2 linked regions of the Catalinimonas alkaloidigena genome follow. Each later gene encodes a partner of the first gene's protein in a complex. Links are inferred from orthologs where the notes say so. Each region holds a gene or a part of one and is shown in the gene's direction. Other genes may lie near its edges.

Evidence for each region.
Region 2: the proteins of dnaG (region 1) and dnaB are in contact, whole or in part, in a crystal structure (PDB 2R6A), measured with the Geobacillus stearothermophilus proteins. The link is inferred for Catalinimonas alkaloidigena from one-to-one orthologs. Residues at the interface, in WP_049624496.1 of Geobacillus stearothermophilus: Lys456, Leu457, Leu458, Pro459, Ala460, Asn463, Ala464, Leu467, Leu535, Leu536, Ile537, Ala538, Gln544, Glu545, Asp548, Tyr549, His552; in WP_033016901.1 of Geobacillus stearothermophilus: Ser13, Glu15, Ala16, Gln18, Glu91, Leu92, Asp94, Ala95, Val96, Pro97, Thr98, Ala99, Ala100, Asn101, Tyr104, Tyr105, Ile108.

The regions. Positions count from the first base shown.
Region 1 is NZ_JAQFIL010000001.1:2,461,796-2,474,255, forward strand. What follows is about bases 3,800-6,707. They hold dnaG (DNA primase), read left to right. Parts: upstream 3,800-4,232; coding sequence 4,233-6,182; downstream 6,183-6,707. Other genes in these bases: OKW21_RS10065 (Mrp/NBP35 family ATP-binding protein), read right to left, coding at 3,800-4,083; OKW21_RS10075 (outer membrane beta-barrel protein), read right to left, coding at 6,430-6,707. Outside these bases: OKW21_RS10055 (T9SS-dependent choice-of-anchor J family protein), read right to left, coding at 1-2,593; OKW21_RS10060 (NifU family protein), read right to left, coding at 2,676-2,963; more of OKW21_RS10065, read right to left, coding at 2,971-3,799; more of OKW21_RS10075, read right to left, coding at 6,708-7,377; OKW21_RS10080 (sugar O-acetyltransferase), read right to left, coding at 7,791-8,354; OKW21_RS10085 (hypothetical protein), read right to left, coding at 8,413-9,180; OKW21_RS10090 (S8 family peptidase), read left to right, coding at 9,840-12,460. UniProt on the Escherichia coli protein: RNA polymerase that catalyzes the synthesis of short RNA molecules used as primers for DNA polymerase during DNA replication.
Region 2 is NZ_JAQFIL010000001.1:1,248,307-1,251,189, reverse strand. It holds dnaB (replicative DNA helicase), read left to right. Parts: upstream 1-578; coding sequence 579-2,189; downstream 2,190-2,883. Other genes in the region: pdxH (pyridoxamine 5'-phosphate oxidase), read left to right, coding at 2,245-2,883; mnhG (monovalent cation/H(+) antiporter subunit G), read left to right, coding at 1-289. UniProt on the Escherichia coli protein: The main replicative DNA helicase, it participates in initiation and elongation during chromosome replication. Travels ahead of the DNA replisome, separating dsDNA into templates for DNA synthesis.

The DNA.
Region 1 (12,460 bases):
GAAGCGTATCAGCGTATGACTCGCTAAGTAACGCATAGGATATCTTAAAGAAGACGCTAACTTCATCTACTGTAGTAAAATCAAGGGTAGGGCTTACCAGCATGTCTTGCGCGCCAATGTTTTGGTACTGATACAGATCAATATAAGCAGATAAATTACTAAGGCCTAAGCCCTGCGTGTTAGTCAAATTCCAGCTACGTTCACCATCAGGATTAACTACCTGCCAGGCATTATCAGGGGCTGATGATTCACCAGTCAAGACATCAGCTAAAACGTTGATATCGCCAAATTCCTGAACCAGCGGAACAATATCTGTTTTATCATCCACATAAAAATCAAAGTCAATTTGATTGTCAGATGGCTCTTCATCACTTGCCAGATTGGGATTGAAAATGTTTACCGAAAGCGTATGTAAGCCGACATCCAGGCTAAGTTGCTCCAATGTAAATATTTCACGATCTCCAGGGTTTAGTGGAAATGCATCATATACAAAACTAGTAAGCTCCTGCCCATCAACTTGATAGCTCAGTTCAAAGCTGTTAATAGTAGATGTTCCCTGGTTGACAACTTCTATGGTAGGGGTGGGGGATGGGTTACAGGAGAGATATGCTGGTGAACTTATTTCAGTGATGGCAATATCTAATGCATTTGCTTCTTCAACCCTTAAATGAATATCATCCAGATAAAGATTATTACCGTAATCATTGGTGCCGATAAAAACAAGTTGGACATTATTTTCACCCTGGTAATCGTCCAGAGAAAAATTTAAATTACGCCACTCAGCCCGACTTTCAGGTACGAAGGGAGTACTGCTAGGTGAAACCGTTGCTAATTCAGATCCGCTAGCCTCAAAAAGCACTTCTTCTATCGTGGCACCACAGTCTATTGAAATACCTACCAACAATCCATCTTCTTTTACTTCATTGTCTTCTTCGTAGGTAGCGTAAGCATACCTAAAACTAAGCTGCGCTTCCCTTATACCATTCAGATCGTAAACGGGAGTGTAAAAATAGTCTTTTTCTCCAATTCCGGAATCGTAATCATAATAGTTAAGATAAACAGCCTGATTATCTGGTCCATCAAAGCCCGGAGCTTCAGTAAGTGACCAGGTTGTCAAGTCATCATCATTTTTTATGATTCCTGTATTGATCAGTGAGCTTTCATTGATCTCTTCAAAATCTTCGTGCAGTGGAAGTGATGCTGACTGAGGGACAATAAAATTAACGCTGCTCAAATTATTCAGCGCATTTTCGTCTTCCATATTATTTACCTCAGAAATAAGAAAACTCAATTCGTATGGATTAACATTGGGGCCAAGCTCAAGGCTGGTGAAGTCAAGAATCGTTGATTCACCCGTTTGTAGTGAAGTGTTTGCTTGTAATTCTGTCACAAAATTACCCTGAAGGAAAAGTTGTATACTCAGGCTATTGATCGTATTGGAGCCAGCATTGAAAACTTCAAGAGAAGGCGTAAGCTGACCAGAGCATTCACTCTGCCGAGGAGATATTATTTGTTCTATACCTGCGTCATTGTCAGCCATTTGTGGCGGTTGCAGGGCAGGGGAAGTAAGGAGTGAAGCCCTTCGTGGACTGTTTAGCAGTACAATACGCATGCGCTCTTTCTGGTTCTGCGTAAAAAGATTCATGCATACATCATCTGTATAGTCCATATAGTTCTGATACATGTCAGGACTTCCGCAGCTTATCGGATCAATGGGACAACCGTCAGATTCAGACGATTGTAAAGGAGTGTCTTCTACAAAGTCATCGGCACTACAGTCTCCGTCACCCCAGATGTGTCTCAATCCCAGAAAGTGCCCAACTTCGTGGGTAGTAGTCCTTCCTAAGCTTCCACTTACGGCATTGCCACCACTTCCAAAATAGCGGTAGTCTATCACGATACCATCTGTTTCACGATTGTTGGAAGCATCTTCCAGTCCTTCCAGGTCTGAAACGGGGAATTGAGCAAAACCCAGATAACCATTTCTTAATGGCGCTACCCAGATGTTAAAATAATTTTCTGCTGCCCAGTAGCTGAGTTCACTAAGCGTTCCGGCACTATTGATCCCATAAGAAAGCTGGTTGCCCTCGGTGCGAGTAACGCCATTGGTAACAAAACCATCAGGTGTTTGTTTGGCCAATACAAATTCTATCATTATATCAGCAGCTACCGGTTCAAAGATTGGAAGGGTGGCAACTGTGTCAGCATTTTGCCTCCGAAAGTCTTCATTCAATATTCTGATCTGCTCTTTAATTTGCTCCAGAGGTATGTTGGTGCCTTCACCAACTGCTTCGCCGCGGTGAATGACATGCACAACTACAGGAATTTGTAGCACTTCCAAATCCTGTTGGGTACCCAAAGTTCGTAGTGCGTCTTTGACAGTTTTTTCCTTTTGACTACTGATCCAGCTTTCAAACCTGCTTTTCTTCGCATCCGGCTGTATTCCTGACTTGAGCTGTAGTTGATCGTTGTAAGGAACTGTGCCACACCTATCCTCAGCTAGTTGTGCAAATGCAGGTGTGATGTTAACGATAAATATACATAGACAAAAAAACGCAGGCAGCAGAAATACAGGGAATGTGGTTTGCTTCATATCCAAGGTTTAGCCAGTCAGCTAAGAGGTGCTAAGCACAACAAAAGATAAAGAATTGATTTATGACTGATAACGTCAAGGATCAGGCCATATTGTCAGGAAGTTTAGCACGAGGGTCGTCAGGGCTTGTAATGTTCACCGCCTGTACATCGGTAACTTCGGGCACCTGACGCTTAATGGTTTCTTCAATACCAGCTTTCATGGTCATGACTGACATTGGGCAGGAGCCGCAAGCACCTAAAAGCTCCAGCTTAACGACCATATTTTCATCAACGCCCAACACTCTGACATTACCCCCATCAGTTTCCAAATAAGGTCTTATGTCGTTCAGGGCTTTCTCTACGCGCGTAATGATTTCTTGATTCTCCATTTTGGGCTTATTCTACGTTGATATCAACTTTTTTTGTCTTTCCTAAATTCGCATTTCTGATGGCTACCTGACGGGCAAACTCCTGGGCAAGCTTTTCAAAAGACTGCTGCTCGGGTTTAGGCTCCGCACCTTCTGTATTTAAGACTGCCGGATAACCCCGGTCACCACTTTCACGAATGCTTTGTACCAGCGGAATTTCTCCCAAGTAAGGTACCTGGTTTTTTTCTGCCAGCTCCTTTCCTCCACCTTGTCCAAAAATGTAGTATTTGTTGTCAGGTAGCTCAGCAGGTGTAAAGTAAGCCATATTCTCTACAATACCCAGAATAGGGACATTGATTTGTTTTTGTCTGAACATGGATAATCCTTTACGGGCATCTGCCAAGGCTACTTTCTGAGGAGTAGTCACGATCACTGCTCCGGTAACCGGTACAGATTGGACAAGTGTAAGGTGAATGTCACTGGTTCCCGGAGGAAGGTCAATGATCAGATAGTCCAGTTCTCCCCAGTCCGAATCTCCTAAAAACTGCTGAAGCGCTTTGCTGGCCATGGGGCCTCTCCAAACTACAGCATCATCCTGCGACATAAGAAAACCGATAGAAATAAGCTTGACTCCATACTGGACTAGCGGCTCTATCACATTTTTTCCGTTGATATTCTTAACCTGAGGCTGTTCATGCTCACAGTTGAACATGGTGGGAATAGAAGGCCCAAAAATATCGGCGTCAACCAGGCCTACTTTAGCACCAATTTTTGAAAGTGCTACTGCAAGGTTAGCCGCTACTGTAGATTTACCAACGCCACCTTTGCCTGAGGCTACTGCGATGATATTCTTAACCTGAGGAAGCATTACTGCATTTTTACGCGCAGTGGTGACACTTGAGCTCATGTTGATCTGTACCTGAAGCTCTGAAGATACTTTATCATAAATAGCATCTAGGCAGGCATTCCGGATCATTTCTTTCAAGGGACAAGCTGGCGTTGTCAGCTCTACGGTGAAGCTGACATGCTTACCATCTACTTCCAGATTTTTGATCATGTTGAGGGTAACAAGATCCTGCTTCAGGTCAGGGTCATCTACCGTACTAAGGGCTTTTATAATATCGTCTTTGGTGACAGGCATGTTTATATGATTCTGATTCTTGCAAAATTAATTTAAATGCGGACATTTACATTCTAACTACAAATTTGCACATTGATTAGTGCGTATTGGTAAATTAACTACAAACATACACACTCACAATTACGAATAAAAGGATTCATTGTTGACAGATGATCAGGAAGGAAATCATAGACGAAATTAAGGCAAGGATAGATATCCTTGATGTGATTGGGGATTACGTAAACCTTAAAAAGCAGGGAAGCAACTTCCGTGGGTATAGCCCTTTCAATCAGGAGAAAACACCCTCCTTTTATGTAGTGCCTTCCAAGGGTTTTTTTAAAGATTTCAGCTCAGGAAAAGCCGGAGATGCGATCTCTTTTTTGATGGAATCGGAGGGTATGAGCTATGTAGAGGCGCTCAAACAACTGGGCAAACGCTATGGCATTGAGGTAGAAGAAGAAAACCTCACCGATGAAGAGATGGAAGCCCAGAGTGAAAAAGATAGCCTTTATATCGTGATGAAATATGCTTCCGAGTATTTTCAGGAGCAATTGTGGAAAAACGATGAAGGAAAAGCTATCGGGCTCACTTACTTTAAAGAGAGAGGATTTTCTGAAGATACGATTAAAGCTTTTGACCTGGGCTATAGCCTGGATGAATGGGACGGACTGCTTACCACAGCGACCAAAGTAGGACATAAGCAGGAAATGCTGGAAAAAGCCGGACTCATCATCAGCAGAGAAAGGAAAGAGGGAGTTCGGCACTATGATCGTTTTCGTGGCAGAGTGATGTTTCCCATCCATAATATCAGCGGTAGAGTGATCGCTTTCGGGGCGCGTCTGCTAAAAATTAATCCTGAGGTAGAGCAGCCTAAGTATCTCAATTCACCGGAAACACCAATTTACCACAAAAGTGACGTACTTTATGGTATTTATCAGGCCAAGCAGCAGATACGACAGGACGATAACTGCTTTTTGGTAGAAGGTTATACCGATGTAATTTCGCTTTATCAGGCCGGGATACAGAATGTGGTGGCTTCATCTGGTACGTCACTTACCCAGGAGCAGATTCGTCTGATTGCCCGCTATACCAAAAACGTAACGGTGCTATTTGATGGTGACCCTGCCGGCCTGAAAGCATCCTTCCGGGGAATAGACATGATACTGGAAGGAGGCTTGAACGTAAAAGCGGTGGTTTTGCCGGAAGGGGAGGATCCCGATAGCTATGTTCGAAAACTAGGGGGCAGTCAGTTCCGTGCGTTTTTAGAGGAAAAGCAACAGGATTTTATCTCTTTCAAAACGGCAGTCTTTCAAGAGGAGACCGAGCGTGATCCTATTCGTAGGGCAGAGGTGATACGGGAGATCGTGCAGAGCATTTCTAAGATTCCCGATCCCATCCAACGGCAGGTTTACATCAAAGAGACCAGCGTAAAGCTGGAAATGGATGAGAGCACACTTTTTGCAGAACTAAACAAAATTTATCTCAAGCAGCAGCGCTCAGCTTCCCGTCAGCAGTATTTTGAAGAGAATGAGCAGGAAGTTGCAGATGTGGATTTTGTGCATCCTGATGAGCCTTCGCTTAACGAACCAGCTACGGTAGGCTTGGAAGAAGGAATTCTGAGAAAGGAGCAGGAACTCATGCGGGTACTGGTGATGTATGGCCATCACCCGGTGAAAGAAAACTATATGGTATGCCATTACATCAAAGATGAGCTGGATGATATACAGCTAAAAAATGAGACGCATCAGCAGATATTCAACACCTACTTCCAGCATATAGATGTGCAGAAGAGCCTGATGGAGAAATTTATGATAGAGCAGACTGAGCAGCAAATCTCAAAGCGGGTCATTGATCTGATCGTAGATCATTATATGCCCAGCCCGAACTGGGAAGAACGTCAGGTGTATGTGCCTAAAAAAGATGAGAAGATTCAGAACGTCATTACCCGCAGTATTGATCAGCTTAAGTTTGATGTCATCAAAGACCTGATTGAACAGAAGCGGCAGGAATTAAAACAAACCCAGGACGAAAGTGATCTCATCATCCTGATGACTGAAATCCAGCACCTGATAGCCGTAAAGAGACAGATTGCTGAAAAGTATGGGATAGTGATTTCTTGAGCAGGAGATGGAAGTTGGAAGACCGGATCGCACTGACTAAACTTGGTAAAAGGTAAAACAGGTTTCCTTCTGAATGAAATACAAACACTTCATTAACTTCATTTGTCATTCAGGAGGAATCTTTTTTACTTTAACTACACAGACAGCTTGTATATATGCTTTACTAATATCCGGGCAGCCACCATAATTTTCCTGCGCAATGCGTATGTCTTACAATGCATTGCATTAAACGCGCGCCAGTTAAGTTTTAGTAAAATGTAAAGCCACCCAAAATTCCAAAGGAGTTGGATATAGAGTCAAAGGAATCTTGAATGGGTACATATCCTACTCCTGCTACAAACCTTCTTGAAGAAGTAAGGTGATTTCCATTATACATTCCATACCTGAGTTCAAGAAAAAGACCATAATTATCATTGATACTTTTGCTAACTCCTGCTACCGCTTCCAACCCATATTGTATACTACCTGATTGTAACCACTTAAGATCAAGCTCATCATATATACTCTGGTCTTTTAAAGAAAGTAGAAAGTTAAAAGCAGGTCCCAGGCTAATATAAGGTTTAAATTTACCATTAGGTAAAATCAGATATTTGTAGGCTGGAGTAACTCTTAGTATATTGGTACTTAAACTTAAAGTAGGGTTTGAGTAAAAAGCACTTTGATACTGGAATGCTATTTTGTAAGCCGAATGTCTGGATTCAACGGGTTGAGCCTCAGTAAAAAAACCAAAACTAAAGTTACTACTATTACTGAATGTAGGCGAGAGATAACTTTCTAATTCTTCTGTCCCAGTGAATTTTATTGAAGAGTACTGCAAACCAGCTATTATACCCCATGCTAAAGCAACATCTCTCCTTTTTGTGAAATTAACTTTAAGGGGTTGATTAGTAAGCTCATGGTATTTTTGAAATAAATTGATGAGTGCTATATCCGAATACTTAAGTTTATCAATCTCGTTAAACAAATCAGGCTGATCCCTGAATACATTTTTTAAGATACCCTTATAAGTGTTGGTATAACGAATATATTTTTTCCCATCTCTTTTTGATTCTAGTTTCACATTTGAAAGGGCATAAACGTTGCCATCTTTATCTTCAACCCAGTAGGCATATTCTTTATTATTGGGTAGTCTGAAAAGGCTAGTATTTCCCTCAACCAATTGCTGCAAAAATTTCAATTGCTTTTCATCATTCAAATCAATCTCTTTTGATTTAATTATTTCGTTTTGATTGATAATTATGGTTTTGATACGGGCAGGAGAAAGAACATTCCCCTTCTGATCAATTTTTTGGGTAAACACATACTCGTCTTCGCGTGAAATGTGTACATAACCTTCTAAAGTATCAGCACTTTGGGTTATAATTTGGGCTTCGGAATTTTCAGTTTGGGTATATGCTTTGGTGTTAGTAAGTAGGACTAAGACAAATAAGGTTGCAGTAAGCAGGTTCTTCATTATTCGTGACTAAGATTAATGGGGTTAATGATCATAGTGTTAGCGCATTGCCAATCATAATTGGTACTTCTTCCTAACAGAAGCTATGAAAGACTCACGGCAAAAATAAAGAAACTAATAAAAATTACAGCTAAAAGATTATTTTACCTGAAGTGTCATTTATGATTAAGCTCCCTGATCACCTTACAGGGATTGCCGGCGGCAAATACATCGGAAGGAATATCTTTAGTCACCACGCTGCCCGCCCCTATAATGGTGCGATCTCCTATGCTTACTCCCGGACAAATGATCGCGCTGCCACCCACCCATACATCTTCTCCTATGCTGATGGGCTTGGCAAACTCTACGCCTGAGCTTCTTTCCTTGTAATTGGTAGGGTGGGTAGCCGTATATACCTGTGCGTTGGGACCAAAAAGTGTTCGGCTGCCAATCTTCACTTCCATCACATCCAGCACAATGCAGTTGAAGTTAAAAAATACCCTTTCCCCCACAATCATGTTGCTGCCATAATCACAGTAAAAGGGAGGCTGAAGCCATAAACCTTCGCCAGCATGAGGGATGAGCTCTTTGAGTATACGATTGCGGGCATCCACCTCATCTTCCCGGCTGTCATTGAGCTCTTTGATGAGTAAGCGGGTCCGCATTCTTTCTTCCACCAACTGAGGGTCTAGGGGATCATACAGTTCACCGGCAAGCATCTTTTCCTTTTCGGTTTTCATGCTATAATATTTAGAATTTGATTGAGCTTAAATATACTTAATATCGCATTACAAATACTTACTCAAACTCATACTGCACACTGTCAGGTAGGGGAGTGACATTGAGTTGCATCCATTCTCCGTCAATTTTGATGACGACCATGTGCCGGTCCTTATCGTAAAAGATCGTGCCATCATCACTTTGCTGGAGGGCTTTGTAGTTAACATACTTAGCGCTTTCTTCATAGTTTCGCTCATCATCTCCTTCTGGCTGTACTTTTTGTAGATTATCCTTTCCTATGCTGCCCAGTGTAAGAGCATTGCTCAGTTTTAACGATCCGTAAAAGATGGCTTCGTCCCGGCTAAACATAAAGGAATGCTGGCGAACGTCAGAGCCTATACGAAACCAGTTGTAGGCTGGTGCCGAATGATTGTATACCGTGCCGTAGTAATACATTTCGGCTACGGGCTTGTCCTCCTCCACATGCTTGTTGACCAGCATGGTAATGCGGGATTTGTCATCTGTGGCGTAACCCTCAAAAACATGATAGCCCCAGCGTTTCTTATTCTTCTCATCTTCATTGCCCCGCACCTGTATCATAAAGGGCGTGCTCAGTATTCCATTGACGTTGGTGTACATGGGGGTGAGACTGGTATTAAAACCAAAGCTATACCCTCTGTTATCCCACTTGCTCCAGGTTGAGTCTGTATCTGAATACAGTTCTACCCGCTTCTGCTGCGAGTTTTCCGAACCATCAAGCAGACGGTAATATTGATCTGTTATGGTTTGGGCATGTACAGTTTGTAGTACCGTTAAAAAAAAGCAAAGGAGCAGCAGGTTCTTCATGGGAATTTGTTTGGTTTTTGATGTAAGAGTTATAATAATTATTTTCTTTATTACATACTAATCATCCACTTTTTATCTCATAGCATTGGAAATATCAATAAGAGTAAGCTGCAAAAATGATAAAATAATATATACCTATTATTGGGTATTGTACAGCTATCTATTCTTGCGTAAATTGATTTAAGAATAGTATTTTATAGAAAAACAGTCTAACACTACTGTTTAAAGATTGAAACAAGACTGTTTATATTATTTTTTGCTATACGTATTTGAGGGGGCAAGCCAATTTTATTCTAGTTAATTTGAGAACAGCTGCAAGTAAATTACAGATTGCTAATGAGCTCTAAAGCGCTTGCAGGTTTTTATTAATACTCAGTACTGGCGCATTGAACATTCAGCAAATTCATTCATAAGGTAATTTTTTAATACCCTTTTGACTAAGAATATAGGGTAGCAAAATCAAGCCCCTATCTAATTTCTTCTCCGGGATATGTACCAATATATCTGCTGACAGCAATACATCATTTTCTATAAAAAAGTAATTGCTGATAAGTAAAAACAGCAGGTTCAATACTCTTACCCAAGGCTTGCGCTATCGTGTTACAGCTAAGCTTTGATGCAATAAAAATATTATCCTTTACCCTTTAACCTGAAATTATATGAGGTCCCTTAGACACTATCTGAGTTTTGGAGTGATGTTAATTCTTTTCTCATCAGGAATCAAAGCACAAATTCCCTCAAAAATTGAAAATCATTTGCCTCAGCCATTGCCTTCTAAGTTACAAAAACAAACTATGGGACCTGCTGCCAGAACTTCCAGCTTAACCCCTAAAGATACGAAAGTATCTCAGGTATTATGGGGCTTGCATCAGGCACATCAGCAAGTTTCCCGGGGAGGTTCCTGGAAAGAGTATTGCGAACAACAGGGCTTTAACCAAACGCTGATTCTGGTAGAAGAAAAGGTGGTAATTGAAGCTACTGCGGAACAAGATGGAGAACTTTTGAAATCCACATTAGAAAAGTTGGGGCTGGAACAGGCATCTGCTTTTGGCCGAATGGTATCCGGACTGTTCCCTATTTCCAGAATAGATCAGCTGGAAGAGGTTAGTGGACTTCGGTTTGTTCGTACAAGTTATCGCCCACAAAAGAGAATAGGTTCTGTTACATCTCAAGGAGATGTGGCACAAACTTCTGTCCTGGCAAAGAATGCCTGCGGTATCAACGGGGAGGGTACAATCGTAGGAATATTATCTGATAGTTATAATGCTTTAGGAGGCGAAGCCGAGGGTATTGGCACTGGCGATTTGCCTGGTCCTGGAAACCCGAATGGACATACCACCCCTGTAAATAATCTTCTGGATCTTGCTCCGGGTCAGGGCATAGATGAAGGCCGTGCTATGGCTGAGATAATACATGATGTAGCTCCTGCTGCAGGATTAGCTTTTCATACCGCATGGCTGGGGCAGCCCAGCTTTGCCAATGGAATTCTGAGCCTCGCTGATGATGCCGGAGCCAATGTCATTGTGGATGATATTGGTTACTTAGACGATCCCTTTTTTCAGGATGGGATCATCGCCCAGGCAGTGGACATGGTAGAAGAAAAAGGAGTTACCTATTTTTCTTCAGCGGGGAATAGTGCGCGACAGTCTTATGAGAGTGAATTTCGTCCGGCGCCTGAAGTTCATACACTGACCGAAGGTGATGGATTTCCTATAGGAGACTATGTATTGCATGACTTTAATCCTGGTCCTGATATAGATGTGTTTCAACGGGTAATCATACCGTATGATGCTACTATCACTTTCCAGTGGTCGCAGCCTTATGCCTCTATTTGTCCTACAAGTACGGGGGCGATGAGCGATATGGATATCTTTATTTTTACCGAGGCGGGAGATTTCAGTAGCGCTCTTTTTGGAAGCATTGATGGTAATATTGGTAATGATCCCTTTGAATTTCTCAGTGTGGGAACGGATTTTTATGTGGAGGCCTATATTGTAATCGGCAAATGGGTAGGGACTCCTGAGTTTGATGTAGAACCTGAAGGTCCTAACCCTAATCCTGAGCGGATAAAATACATGTATTTCGGAGGTGAACTACAGGAGGAATATGCGACTTACAGCAGTACAATATTTGGGCACCCCAATGCTTCCGGGGCTATAGCAGTAGGTGCGGTACCCTATTATTACACTCCCCCCTTCGGATCACCGGAACCATTTCCAGAGTTCTTTTCTTCAGTAGGCGGAACGCCCATCTTACTTAGCCCCTGTGGAGATCCTCTTGCGCCTGAAGTACGTGAAAAGCCTGAAGTTTGTGGACCTGACGGTGCCAATACCAGCTTTTTCTATCCCGGAAGTGATGATGAAGGTGATGGCTTTCCGAATTTCTATGGCACATCCGCTTCTGCGCCTCATGTAGCCGGGATCGCAGCTCTGATGAAACAAGCCTCGGCAGCCCTTTCTCCTTCAGAAATTGAGGAAATTCTACAAAAGACTGCGATAGATATGGATGATCCCTTCACCCCCCTGCAAGATACAGGTTTTGACTTTGGTACCGGCTATGGATTTGTTCAGGCTTTTACAGCCTTGTCAACGCTGACTACTTGTACAGGCATTGCAAGTCTGGAGTTATACAATGCAGAATATGACTACCCGATCAAGACATTAAGCGATGGCGCGGTTATTTCTTATTATGAGACTCAGACCAGAAAGCTGGCGATCAGGGCAGTCACCGTGCCCGACAAAGTGGGAAGCGTCGTGATAATGATTAGCGGAGGCTTAAGTTCGCAAGTGATAGAAAATAGTGAACCTTATGCATCTTTTGGAAATCAGGGCTACAACTTTCACGGACGTAAATTTAACTTTGGCGTTTTTGAGGGAGAGGAGTATACTGTAGAAGCCACCGCTTACTCTCTACCCAATGCACAGGGAGAAGTATTAAATACGCTAGCTCTCTCGTTTTTTCTACTGGACGATCCACTACAATCATTTAGCCTGATTAATGCCACCACTGATGAAGAGATCACCACGCTATTTGATTTTGAAATTATTGACATGAGTTTTACTGGCCCTAATCTGAATATACGTGCCAATGCCAGTGATGAAAAGGCAGTTGGAAGTGTGGAGTTTAGCCTGGTAGAAACTGATATCAATATTATTCCTACAGAATTGGTACTAGAAACCGTTGAAAACACACCTCCCTTTGCTCTTTTCGGCAATGTGAATAATGATTATCGAGATGGGTCATTTGAGGAAGGCTTTTATTTCTTGACGGCTACGCCCTA
Region 2 (2,883 bases), 1.2 Mb from region 1 along the record:
TGGGATTATTCGCTTTCCTGACTTTTACATCCGTATGTCGGTAGTGACCAAGGCTTCTACAATCGGCTTAGGACTACTCCTGACAGGAGTAGGCATTTACTTCAATACGATTGAAACCATTATTAAAACTATTTCCATATCGGTTTTTGTGGTACTTAGCTCCCCTATTTCTTCCCATGTTATTGCCAAAGCAGCCAGCTTGATCAGAGTACCATTCTGGAGACAGACCAATCTTGATGATTATCTGAAAGCTAAAGAAACCCCTGATGACCCTCAGTTTTCAGACTAAAAACCGGTCCGATTTTTTGTAAAAAGGGTTTATTTTTTTTCGTAAAATTTCTGCTAAAACTTCGTTCCATCTCCTTACTTCTGTAAAGAAATTTACTTAATATTGCCTCCCTTTTTTTGATAGGAAATGATAGCAAAACGCATAGTAAAATTCTTACTTTATGATTGTCAGTGAGTTAGATAATAAATCATAGGAAGCGCTGGCAAAGCGTTGTGAGTAAGGCATAAAATTTTGTAAATTAAAAATCACTTCACACTTAAAGTGTACCGAATCAACTTTAACCAAAGCTATGAGCAGCGAAAATCCAGGAAGTAGTAGAGCGACCAACCAGAGAAACCGGAGAAACAGGATTGATGGCATTCTCAATAAGGCTGGGGTTAATAATACGATGGGGAAACTCCCTCCTCAGGCGACTGATCTGGAAGAAGCAGTACTTGGAGCATTAATGCTTGAGAAAGAAGCCCTCACCACCGTGATCGATATCCTGCAGATAGATAGTTTTTACAAAGACAGTCATAAAGAAATCTATAAGGCGATCCTTCAGCTTTTTGATAATTCGGAGCCTATTGATATTCTTACAGTCACTAATCAGCTGAGGAAGATAGGTACGCTGGAGTTCGCGGGTGGAGCATTCTATGTTAGTGGGCTCACACAAAAAGTAAACTCTGCTGCCAATGTGGAGTTTCATGCCCGCATCGTATCCGAGATGGCAATCAAAAGAGAGCTGATCACCATAGCTTCCGAAATTGAACATGAAGCCTACGAAGATACTACCGATACTTTCAATTTACTGGATAAGGTAGAGCAAAGAATATTCAGCGTGTCTGAGTCCAACATCCGGAAAAACTACGCGGATATGCGCTCTATCATGCGGGATGCGATTAACGAACTGGAGGCTAAGAAGCATCGCAAAGACGGACTGACGGGAGTGCCTACCGGCTTCACCGCACTGGACAGGGTAACGTCTGGCTGGCAAAAATCTGACCTGGTTATTATTGCAGCCAGGCCGGGTATGGGTAAAACCGCCTTTGTACTCTCTGCCCTTCGAAACGCAGCGGTAGACTTTGGACATGCGGTAGCCATCTTCTCTCTGGAGATGTCTTCCGTACAGCTTGTCAATCGTCTTATCTCTGCTGAAGCACAACTGGAAAGTGAGAAAATAAAAAAGGGAAACCTGGCAGATTTTGAATGGGAACAGCTATACCACAAAACGGCTGACCTGACCGAAGCTCCTATTTTTATTGACGATACACCTGCGTTATCAATTCGGGAACTGCGTTCCAAATGTCGCCGCCTCAAAGCGCAGCACAATATTGAGCTCATCATCGTGGATTACCTTCAGTTGATGTCGGGCGATAGCACTAAAAGCAACCAGGGTAACCGTGAGCAGGAAATTGCATCTATCTCCCGGGCCATGAAAAACATCGCCAAGGAACTGGATGTACCCGTACTCGCTCTTTCTCAGCTAAGCCGTGCGGTGGAAACCAGAGGGGGTGATAAACGCCCTCAGCTTTCTGACCTTAGGGAATCCGGTTCTATTGAGCAGGATGCCGATATGGTGATGTTTCTCTATCGTCCTGAGTATTATGGTATTACCGAAGATGAAGACAATCACCCTGTACAGGGTACCGGTGAGGTGATCATTGCTAAGCACCGTAACGGGGCGTTGGATACAGTGAGACTCAAGTTTATCGGCAAATACACCAAATTTACTGACCTTGACGATTCTTCCTTTGATGGTAACCCCTATGGAAATACCTTAATGAGTGCCGGCTCATCCGAATCATTTAATGATCCTAACATCATGACTTTTGCCAGCAAAGCGAATAACCGCTTTAATCAGCAGTCCAGTGATGCGGACAGGCAGGATGAGGATCCGGATGAGGGTGCCCCCTTTTGACAGTTACTAATTTTTTCACTATCAGCATAGCTGATCATATCTATTTTACAAGCTTATGAGTATGTCTATCGCAGATATGCGCAAGGATTATTCCCAACAGTCATTAGACGCAGATGATGTATTACGTAGTCCTATCCTCCAGTTTGAAAAGTGGTTTGATGAGGCTACTCAGGCTCAGCTTCCCGAACCCAATGCCATGCATCTTTCTACCACTACTTCAGAAGGTAAACCCGCCGGCAGGATAGTATTATTGAAAGGCATAGAAAATGAATCATTCGTTTTTTTTACCAACTATCAAAGTAGAAAAGGGAAAGAGCTTACAAATAGTGGCTGGGCAGCGCTTACTTTTTTTTGGGTAGAACTGGAAAGGCAAGTCAGAATAGAAGGTGAAGTAAAAAAAGTATCAGCTGAGCGTTCTGCCAGTTATTTTCATAGCCGCCCCCGAGCCAGCCAGATCGGAGCCTGGGTGTCGCCTCAGAGCGATGTTATTCCTGAGCGTAAATTTCTGGAGGATCGCCTGAAGGAGCTTGAAGAAAAGTTTGAGGGACAGGAAGTCCCCTATCCCGAACATTGGGGAGGCTTCGCAGTTTACCCTAGTAGTATTGAATTCTGGCAAGGCAGGCCGAGCCGACTCCACGACAGAATTCTCTACACTCGCTCAGAAAAGGGCTGGACAATAGAAAGACTAGCACCT